Regions from separate parts of the Kocuria sp. CPCC 205235 genome, predicted to be linked through region 2. Evidence: riboswitches for the same ligand, from Rfam matches in the RefSeq annotation. Region 2 holds a riboswitch; each other region holds the start of a gene.

Region 1 (3,267 bases), on a different contig from region 2:
CGGGCGAGTAACGCCGCACCGCCACCGTGGTCAGCTCCGTCCCCGATGCCAGGAGCGCGCGCTCCAACATCGCCAGGTCGGTGAGGCCGCCGGTACCCATGATGAGCCGCGAACCGAGCGTCACGCCGTCGATGGTCAAGTCGTCGGTGGTCATTTCAGCCTCCCTGCACGGCGGTGACGATCTCCACGGTTTGGTTCGCCTCGAGCAGTGTGTCGGACCACCGCGAACGAGGAACCACGGCGTGATCCAGGGCCACAGCAATGCCCAGTGGCCTGCCGTCAGCCGCGCGGCCCGCGGCGGTGATGTCACGGCCGGTCAGATCCGCAACGGCATCGGCCACGGACAGGCCCTCGGTGAGAGGAACCGGATGTCCGTTGACCTGGATGGTGTCCTGAGGAGCGGTATTCATGTTGTTCACCTGTTACATCTCGGGGTGCGCGGGAGAATGCCGCGCGGGGTCGGTCGAGGTCAAGAAGTCGGAGTCGTGCTCGTGGCTGACGGCCGGGTCCGCGACACCGGTCGCCAGTTCTGCGGCCAACCGGGCGGCCACGGGAGTCAACAGAATTCCGTGCCGGAAATGACCGGTGCTGATCACCAGGCCGGTCACGGAGCACAACCCCATGTACGGCAGATCGTCCGGAGTCCCCGGGCGAGCGCGGGCCAGCATCTCCAGCACATCGCAGTCGTCCACAGCGGGCAGGATGGCGCGTGCGTCCCGCAACAGTTGGTGCACGCCACCGGCCAGTACGGACGCTCGCCCGTCTTCGCGACTCGTGGCGCCCAGCACCAACGTCCGGTCGGCTCGGGGCACCAGGTACACGGCCCGCCCGTGGACATGCCCGCGAACCGTGCGTGTGATCAAGTGTTCCTCCCCGGGCAGGAGCAGCGAATCGGGCACGCTCAGCCGCAGAATGTCGCCGTACACAGGGCGCAGCCGCAGGGTCAGGCCCGCGGGTAGCTGTCCGGTATCGCTGGTGTTCAGTCCAGTGGCCAGCACGACGACGTCGCTCTCGACCGTCTCGCCTCCCTCCAGGAGCACTCCGGTCACCTGGGGTTCGGTACCGCGGGTTGAGAGAACTCGTTCGACCTTCGCGTGGAACCAACGCGCGGGGCCGGGGTCTGTGGCACCGTTCAGCGTGTCAATGGCCGGTGCGTCCAGGGCTTGGATCAGGGATGCGGCGAGCAGTCGGGGGTCCACCTGATGGTCCGTGGGAACCCTGATGGCACCCGCGACATGCGGTGCGAGAGCGGGCTCTAGTTTCCGGGCCTGACGAGCTGTGATGTTCTCGACCTGCATGCCCGCGGCGCGCTGGTGGGCTGCGAGGTCCTGCAAGGCGTGTGCATCGGCGGAGTCGACTCCCAACACCAGGGTCTCTTCGGTGCGGTAGCCGGTGGGGAGCCCGGAGGCCGCGGAGACCCGCTCGATGAATGCCGGATACTCCACGGCGGAGGCAGCCATGAGGGGGTACAGGCTTTCCTGGCCGTACTGGGTTTCGGCGATCGGGGCGAGCATGCCCGCGGCAGCGTGGGTGGCTCCCGAGGCGGGACGGGGGTCTGCGAGCGTGACTGCTACGCCGCGGCGTCGTAATTCGAAAGCGGTCGCCAGACCAATCAAGCCGGCGCCCGCGACCACTGCGTGCCGTGGCGCACTGTGGTGCTGGACGGGTGGCATGGGTGCCACAACACTCCCTCCGGCGGCATGATCCGCATCAGGTTTCCGGTCGGCGGCTCACGCCCTCTCAGCCCGCTGCGGTGGTTGCCGGGGCAACAGTCGCGGACTCCCGTGGAACTACCGGTCATGTGACCGGTACCTCTCAGTGTAACCGTGACCCGTGGCACCATGGCCACATGAGTGAGCAACAGAGTCAGGGAACCCGTAGGCGTGATGCGTTCGCGAATGCCAAGTTGTACGTGTGTGTCACGGCGCGAAAAGAGCGCGGTGACCTGCGGGAATTCCTGCATGCCGCGTACGAGGGCGGCGTGGACATCATCCAGCTGCGTGACAAGAAACTCGAAGCCGCGGCAGAGATCGAGGCCATCGAGGTGCTCGGCGAGGTTGCACGGGAACACGGCAAGCTGTTCGCGGTCAATGATCGGGCAGACGTAGCGATGCTCACCGGTGCGGATGTTTTCCACGTGGGGCAGGGCGATCTCACCACCCCGCAGGCGCGCCAGTTGCTGGGCGATGACGTGATCATCGGCCGCTCGTGCCTGTCTCGTGAGCAAGTGGACGGAGCGATTGCGGACGAGGGCCTGGACTACTTCTGCACCGGACCCGTGTGGGAAACGCCCACCAAACCCGGACGTGCCGCCGTGGGGCTGGAACTGCCGAAGTATGCCGCGGAGCACGCGGGAGACAAGCCGTTCTTCGCCATCGGCGGGATTGACGCCGAGCGGTTGCCGTCCGTGCTCGAGACCGGCGCGTCACGGATCGTGGTGGTTCGGGCGGTCACGGATGCCACCGACCCGGAAGCTGCCGCTCGCGAGCTGCGGAAATTCTTGTAATTACGTAGTTCTGGGCTCGCAGTTTTCCGGGTGACATTCGCACCACGGCGTGACACCGGGGAACTTTCCGCGGTGATCCGCGACCCATTGGTACACGCGATCCTGGGCCGTTCGTACTGGTGGGATGCGGTAGAGCTTGCCAAAAATGCGGGTGCCGAGGGCGGTGTCCAGAGTCTCGGCTACGGCCGCTGCGCCGGCCGATGGTGTCCCGCCGACCACGGCCCAGACCGCAGTGTGAGCTTGTGATTCGGTGAGACCGAAGCGCTCCAGCACGTCAGGTTCCTGATACGCGTGGGTGCTGATGCGACGGTGCCGGTCGAGTCTGTGCACCCACCCCACGGCGCGGGTGCAGAAGCCGCAGCGGCCGTCGAAAATCAGGTCCAGGTGCGCCTCGGTCGGTGTGACTTGTCGGTCGGTCACAGAAGCACCGACCCACTGATGCACGTGGTGCAGTGCCCACCCACCCAGACATTCTCAGCGGCATCCGACGTGACGGTCACGCGCCCGCGGCGCCCCATGGCCGTGCCTTGCTGGGCAAAGTACGACGACGCCGCCTGGCCGGTTCGCATGAGCCACTGCGCCAGGCTCGCGTTGAGACTTCCCGTGACGGGGTCTTCGTAGCCGCCGGTGCCGGTCACGAACGCGCGGACCTCGAACTGCTGCGGGCTGCTCTCCGGATAGGGGCCCACCACGCCGATCTTGTAATTCCCCAGCGCCGGGTAATCCGGTTCGATGGCCAGGACATCGTCTGCGGAGGGCAG
Region 2 (3,267 bases):
CACTTCTCTCGACATCTATGGACTACGTGTAAGGACGGGAACACACCTGGAGGACCACGAATGTCGAGACATCACGTCGCGGCGGTCAGAACTGACCGCGCCTCGCGTGGCTTTCGCATCGAACAGGAGGTGAACCCGAATGTGCCGCCTGACGGGGTGGAATTAACGGACCACACGCACGTCGGTACCCGGCACCGAAAATCTAGACTACCCGATGCGTGGAAGCTACGGCAAACGGGCGCGCCTCGGCGCGTCGAACGGGCTCCGCGAAGAACCGCAGTTCCAGCTCGCACGCACGCATGAACGCGTCCCGCATGCGCTGCCGGGTCACAGGATCCGCGGCGCTGGCGGCACGATCCACGATATCGCGGGCGCGTTCGGTGGCCAGTTGGAAATCGGGGGCGTCGTAGGTGGCCAGCCAATCCCCGTACGGGTGCGGGTCCAGCCCGGCAACACGAGCCTTCTGGGTGAGCGCGCTCCCCACGGCCGCGTAGAGCCAGTAACACGGGAGTACTGCGGCAGCACCCACGGCGTAGGGCTCACTGCCCGTGGCCGCCAACAGGAAGTCCGTGTAGGTGCGGGTCACCTCGGAGGGCGGCAGGGGCTCGGCGTCACCCAGTCGAGCGCGGTGGAGGGCGGACTCCACGGTGACGACCTCGGCCGCTCCCCCGGCGAAGAATTCTCGTTCGGTCTCCGACGGCGCCGCGGCGGCCAACGCAGCCAGGGCCCGGGAGTACACGTCCAGGTACTGCATGTCCTGATCCATGTACCACTCGAACGTCTCGAACGGCAGCGAACCGTCCGCCAATTGGGTGATGAACTCCAACTCGTTGATGTCACCACGCACACCCGCGCAGTCGCGCCACAGGGAATCCGTGAAGCGTTCACAGGACTGGCTGTCCTGCAAGGTGGCCTGGACGTGATGGAAGTGGTGCACCGGACCGTTGCCGTGCCCCACGTGCAGGCTGTCCGCGTGTGCCAGCGCACCGCGCAGCCACGCGCGTGCCGTACGCACCGCCCCCGCCCAGCCCCCCGTGCGGGCCACCACCGTGGCAATGGCGGAGGACAGCGAACACCCGGTGCCATGAGTGTTGGAGGTCGCCACCCGAGGATCGTCGAACGTCACGACCGGCTCGGTGCGGCCCGGTTCGAGCAGCGCGTCGGGAGTTCGTGACCCGGGCAGGTGACCGCCCTTGACGAGCACACGTGCGCCGAACCTCTCGGCTACGAATCGTCCTTGTTCTAGCGCCTCACTCCACGTGGTTGCGGTGGGGGCATCGGCCAGCACCGCGAGCTCCAGGAGGTTGGGGGTGATCAGATCGGCCAGGGGCAACAATGACATGAGTGCCGTCTCGGCCTCAGCCCGCAGCAAGCGGCCGCCGGCGGTGGCCACCATCACGGGGTCCACCACGGTCACCGGAGGTTTCACGGCGGCCAACCAGTCGCGGACGGTGTCGATCACCTCGACCGATCCGAGCATGCCCACCTTGACGGCATCCAGGGTGACGTCGGAGCTGACGGCCTCAAGCTGGGATCGCAGGATGTGCACGGGCGGGGTGTGGATGTCGATCACGCCGGTGGTGTTCTGGGCGACCACCGCGGTGATCACGTTCATGCCGTAACCGCCCATCGCGGCAATGGATTTCAGATCCGCGGCCTGGCCGGCACCACCGGTCGGATCCGTCCCGGCAATCGAGAGCACGCGGGGCACGGTCAAAGAATCAGAATGCGCAGTAGTCACGACATTCCCTTCGCTAGTACGAGCTAGATCAGGTTCAACGGGTGTCATCTCAGCCGCTCGTGCGGCACCCCGTGTCAGTGATACACATCATGCCACAGGGCCGCGGGTTCTCATCCCCCGCGGCCCTGTGGCATGTCATATCCCGGAGCTGGTGCCCGGTGTCAGTCCTTGGAACCGCCGGTCATCTTCATGTTCGCGGCCTTCACGCCCACGCCCACCACGGTGGGTTGCGAGGAGGACTTGGGCGCGTCCTGCTTGGACGCGTCGGCGGTGAACCGCTTCACGGTGCCCGTGGAGCTGACCGGCTCGTGCTTCTGCACGCTCGCCGTTCCCGGTGCGGCCGTGGGTGCGGAAGCACGGCGCGAACGACGCCGCGTGGCCGGCTTGGTCTCCGTGGTGGCGGCGGGTGCCGCGCCCTGACGTGACGCCGCCTGCTTCGGAGCAGAAGCCCCCGCTGACTGTCCTGACGAAGACTGTGCAGGCGCACCGGACTTCTGCTCTGAGCCGGACTGCTTGGAGGAGTCTGCAGTCTCAGCGGATTCCGCCGTGGACTGCTCGCTCCCCTGTCGGGATTCATGCGTAGCTCCGCGCTGGGCACGGCGGGAACGGCTCCGGCGATTACCTCGCGTGGGCTGTTCCTGGGAAGAGTCCTGCGCGGGCGCTTCCGTGAACGCTGCCGTCAACGAGTCCAGCGTCAGCGACTGCTGACCGCTCTCCGGCTGGTCCTCCGGGGAACCACCGCCGTGCGGCAGCTCGATGACCTCACCGTGAATGGTCAGGCTCGAGGACTGGTTCTCGCCCTTGTCCTCCGAACCCCGGTCACGATCCTGGCCGTCCGAATCCGAGGCATCCTTCGACTGCGAATCGTTGCCCTGGCTGTCCTGGCCCGACTGAGCGCGGCCGCGGCTGCGCTTGCCGCGACGCTTCTTGCGGCGACGATCGCCGTCCTGATCACCGTGGTCCTGGGAACCAGACTGATCCTTGCCCTGATCCGGCGTCTGTTCCTTACCACCGGAGCGTTCGCCGGACTGGTCGCCGCCCTGGTGACCCGAGGCGGCGTCGTCGTCGTGCTGGGAAGCTGCAGCGATACTGGCCAGCGCGTTGCGTGCGGCTTCCGCGCGGGCCTTGGACTCCTGGTCGTTGCCCTCGTTGCCGTTGTCCGATCCGTTGTTGCCGCCGTTACCGGAGTTCTTGGGCTTGTCCTGCTGGTTGCTCTGCTGGCCACCCTGGTGCTGCTGCTTGTGCTTGGAGCGCTTGCGCTCGTTGCGGTTATTACGGTGATCCGGGGCGGAATCCCCCGCGCGACCCTTGAGCGGGTGGTCGTGCACGATCGCACCGCGGCCGGCGCACGCCTCGCAGGGCTCCGAGAAGACCTCGAGTAGGCCGGTGCCCATGCGCTTACGCGTCATCTGCACGAGACCCAAGGAGGTCACCTCGGCGACCTGATGCTTGGTGCGGTCTCGGCCCAGGCACTCGACCAGGCGACGCAGCACGAGTTCGCGGTTGGACTCGAGCACCATGTCGAT
Region 3 (3,267 bases), on a different contig from region 2:
AGTCGCCGCTTTTGACCGCCGGAGAGCGTGAACGGATTGGCATCGGCAATGCCCCCGAGTCCCAGCCTGGCCAGGAGGAACTCGATTCGTTCCTCGTCCACACCCGGTCCCGCACCGCGGCGAGCTGCCTGGTGCGGGCCGTACTCCAGTTCCGCCCGCACGGTTGAGCACAGGAACTGGTGCTCGGGGTGTTGGAACACGCTGCCGATGCGGGTGATGAGTTCGGTCCCCTCCCACAGTGAGGGGTCCGCGGGCGCGTCCCCGGCGAGGGCCTTGGTGGCGTGAACGGTTCCCGCGCACGGCAACAATAGTCCCGCAAGGGTCAGTGCCAACGTGGACTTGCCCGCACCGTTCTCGCCCGTGATGGCCAGGGCCTGGCCTGCGCGCACGCTCAGGTCGATGTCCGCGGCCGCGGGAATCACATTCTTGTTGCGGTATATATCGGCCTGGGTGGGGGTTCCCTTGGCCCAGGCCTTCCGCTCCCGACGACGCCGCCGCGCCACCGTTCGCGAGCTCGGTTGCGTTCGACTCACGGCCAGTCCACGCGCCTCAAGCAGCGGGGTCGCCTGCTCATCGCGAGCCGGTGGTGCCATGGTGCGCGGTGTCCAGTTCGGAACCCACGTGCCTTGGCGTTGCAATAGCTCGCGGGCGTCTCCGAGGACTTCGCGCGTGGGGCCGTCGAAGGCCACCCGTCCATCGTCATTGAGCACGATCACGCGGTCCACCACGGACTCCCAGAGGCCGACCCGGTGTTCGACCACGATCATCGTGGTGCCGGATTGCGCCACGGCGCGTTCCACGGCGTCACGCAGTTCCGCTGCACCCTGCTCGTCCACGCTGGCCGTGGGTTCGTCCAGCAGCAACAGTTGCGGGCGCATGGCCATGGTTCCGGCCAGCGCCAGCCGTTGCTTCTGCCCACCGGACAGCTCGGTCGTGGAGTGATCCAGCGGGAGATCCAACCCGACCTCGGCAAGAGCGGCGCCCACGCGGGCCCAGATCTGCTCGCGAGGTACGGCGAGATTCTCGAGGCCGAAAGCGACGTCGTCACCCACCCGCGCGAGAATAACCTGCGTCTCCGGGTCCTGGTGCATGAAGCCCACCGCCCCGCGAGCGTCACGCGGATCCACACCGTTGACGGTGAGTTCCCCCGATCGGGATTCCCCGTCCGGGTCCTGCTCGACCCCGGCCATCGCGTGCAGCAACGTTGACTTACCGGCCCCGGACGGGCCCAGGAGCAGCACTCGCTCGCCGGGTCGGATGTGCGCGCTGACCGAATTCAGGGACGGCTGTTCGCGTCCCGGGTAGTGCCACCCGAACTCCGTGAGCACCACCTCCGCCCCGCGCTGATCCACGGCCACGTGCGACGTCATCGCCGCGCTGCGCCCGACGCCAGGCCGTTGAGCACTCCCGTCTTCTGCAGCGCACGGGTGACCAACCACATCAGAACACCGGCGATGATCGCACCGGACAACGTGGTCAGAGATGCGTAGACCACCTGCTGGTCCAGGGCCCATTCGAAGTTGTACATGATGTTCTCGCTGACGCCCATGAACAGCCCCGCCATCGCGCCACCGGCGGCCGCAACGGCCAAACCGAACTTTCGGTAACGGGTCAACAAGAACACGATCTCCACCGCAGCACCCTGCACCAGGCCGGAGATCACCACGGTCCATCCGAAGTGCGTGCCCAAGAATCCTTCGAGAACGGCCGCAAGCAGCTCACAGAAAACCGCGGCTCCGGGCTTGCGAATGATCAAGGCACCCAGAGTTCCGGCGATGAGCCAACCGCCGCCGATCAGCCCGGTGGCCGGCGGATAAGCCACCGCAGCGGTGGTTGCCACGGGGTACAGCAGGTTCGCCCACGCCCAGAAGACCACGGCGCACACGGCGGCCAACACCGCAGCCACCACGATGTCCACCACGCGCCACGACTTCTGAGGCGTACGGGTTGTCCCGGTCTTGACCTGTGTCATGTTTCATCCTCCTGATGAGTACAGGAGGGGAAAGAACCGCACACGGAACGTGCACGGGCCCTTTGAGATACTCGACTCCCTATCGCCGGAATGACCCGGATCAGGTTCGAGGGTCTGCGCTGGTGCGCACTCTCAGCGCCGCTCGGGCGCTCCCCTGTCGTTAGTAACTCATCCTAGACCAGAACGCCAGATCACAAAAAGCGGCGGGGAGACGTTCGATGAACGCACCCCCGCCGCTTCCGACAGTTCAAAGACCTCAGATCTCGGTCTGCGACGTATTGTCCTGGTCGTTATCCGCGTTGATCTTGGCCATGGCGCGCTGTACGCCCACCCTGACCAGGGTGGTCACCAAACCGGTGAGGAGAGCCCACACGATGATGTCGCGCCAGGCCTCGTCCGGATCCGGGTTCTTAGCCGGGGGCTCGTTGCCGGTGACCTTCTTCCACCCCGCGGTCAGAACCTTCGTGGCCACTGCGGTTCCGCCCAGCGATGCCGCGGTGCTGGCCAAATCAATTGCTTTGCTCATCGAACGCTCCTCTTCATGGTTCACAGTTCTTCACCAAGCATACGAACCACTTGGCGGTTCCACGACAACTTCGGCCCCTGCCGGGCCGAAATTTTTAATCCTCGCGCCGGGTGCTCGCGTAATCCACGACGTCCTTCAGGTCGTCCTGGGTGAGGTTCTCCTCGTGCAGGTGCTTGGACCGGTAGGCGGACCGCCCCACCATGTGGGCAGAGACGGGAACGGTCAGCAGCATGAACAACCAGGCCAGGATCAGCAACGGGATCATGGTGGGGTCCCGCCCCTCGATGGCCACCGCGGTCAACAACAACAGCAGGCCGAACACCTGGGGCTTGGTACCCGCGTGCATCCGGGACAGCAGGTCAGGGAAACGCACCAGACCAACGGCTGCCGCCAGAGACATCAGACAACCCACCACCATGCACACCGCGGCCACGATATCCAGAATGAGTTCGAACGTCATGATTTCCCCGTTCCCACGTTGCGGGCCACGGTCACGGATCCCAAGAACCCGATGAGCGAGACAATGACCAACAGGAAAATGTTGTTCATGTGGTGGTTGTAGACCATCTCGATGGCCAAGGCGGCACCCACGATGGCCAGCAATACGTCGCTGGCAATGACTCGATCCAGCAGGGAGGGCCCCTTGGCCAGGCGGTATATGGCCCCGGCCGCAGCCAGTACCAGGAAGACCCCGCAGATCCATACTGCTATCTCGAACACGGCTTACTCCTCTCCCCGATCAGCCCGCTCAGCTGCCCCGCCTGCGCGG

What was found. Region 2 has a riboswitch for thiamine pyrophosphate ahead of RF638_RS11810 (bifunctional hydroxymethylpyrimidine kinase/phosphomethylpyrimidine kinase). Riboswitches for the same ligand answer to the same signal wherever they lie in the genome.
Region 1: linked by a shared signal. The riboswitch ahead of thiO (glycine oxidase ThiO) and the one ahead of RF638_RS11810 (bifunctional hydroxymethylpyrimidine kinase/phosphomethylpyrimidine kinase) in region 2 are both predicted to bind thiamine pyrophosphate.
Region 3: linked by a shared signal. The riboswitch ahead of RF638_RS00070 (ECF transporter S component) and the one ahead of RF638_RS11810 (bifunctional hydroxymethylpyrimidine kinase/phosphomethylpyrimidine kinase) in region 2 are both predicted to bind thiamine pyrophosphate.

The regions. Positions count from the first base shown of each region.
Region 1 covers NZ_JAVKPR010000007.1:2,525-5,791, forward strand. Annotated here, with positions in the region: partial or broken gene RF638_RS06755 (thiazole synthase) at 1-154, opposite strand, end outside; gene thiS (sulfur carrier protein ThiS) at 156-410, opposite strand; gene thiO (glycine oxidase ThiO) at 423-1,673, opposite strand; TPP riboswitch at 1,671-1,796, opposite strand; gene thiE (thiamine phosphate synthase) at 1,850-2,506, shown strand; gene RF638_RS06775 (thiol-disulfide oxidoreductase DCC family protein) at 2,507-2,926, opposite strand; gene RF638_RS06780 (PhzF family phenazine biosynthesis protein) at 2,923-3,267, opposite strand, start outside.
Region 2 covers NZ_JAVKPR010000017.1:37,804-41,070, forward strand. Annotated here, with positions in the region: gene RF638_RS11810 (bifunctional hydroxymethylpyrimidine kinase/phosphomethylpyrimidine kinase) at 203-1,741, opposite strand; TPP riboswitch at 1,729-1,823, opposite strand; gene RF638_RS11815 (Rne/Rng family ribonuclease) at 1,903-3,267, opposite strand, start outside.
Region 3 covers NZ_JAVKPR010000001.1:14,184-17,450, forward strand. Annotated here, with positions in the region: gene RF638_RS00065 (ABC transporter ATP-binding protein) at 1-1,370, opposite strand, end outside; gene RF638_RS00070 (ECF transporter S component) at 1,367-1,972, opposite strand; TPP riboswitch at 2,032-2,138, opposite strand; gene RF638_RS00075 (DUF4235 domain-containing protein) at 2,229-2,498, opposite strand; gene mnhG (monovalent cation/H(+) antiporter subunit G) at 2,593-2,958, opposite strand; gene RF638_RS00085 (monovalent cation/H+ antiporter complex subunit F) at 2,955-3,218, opposite strand; gene RF638_RS00090 (Na+/H+ antiporter subunit E) at 3,222-3,267, opposite strand, start outside.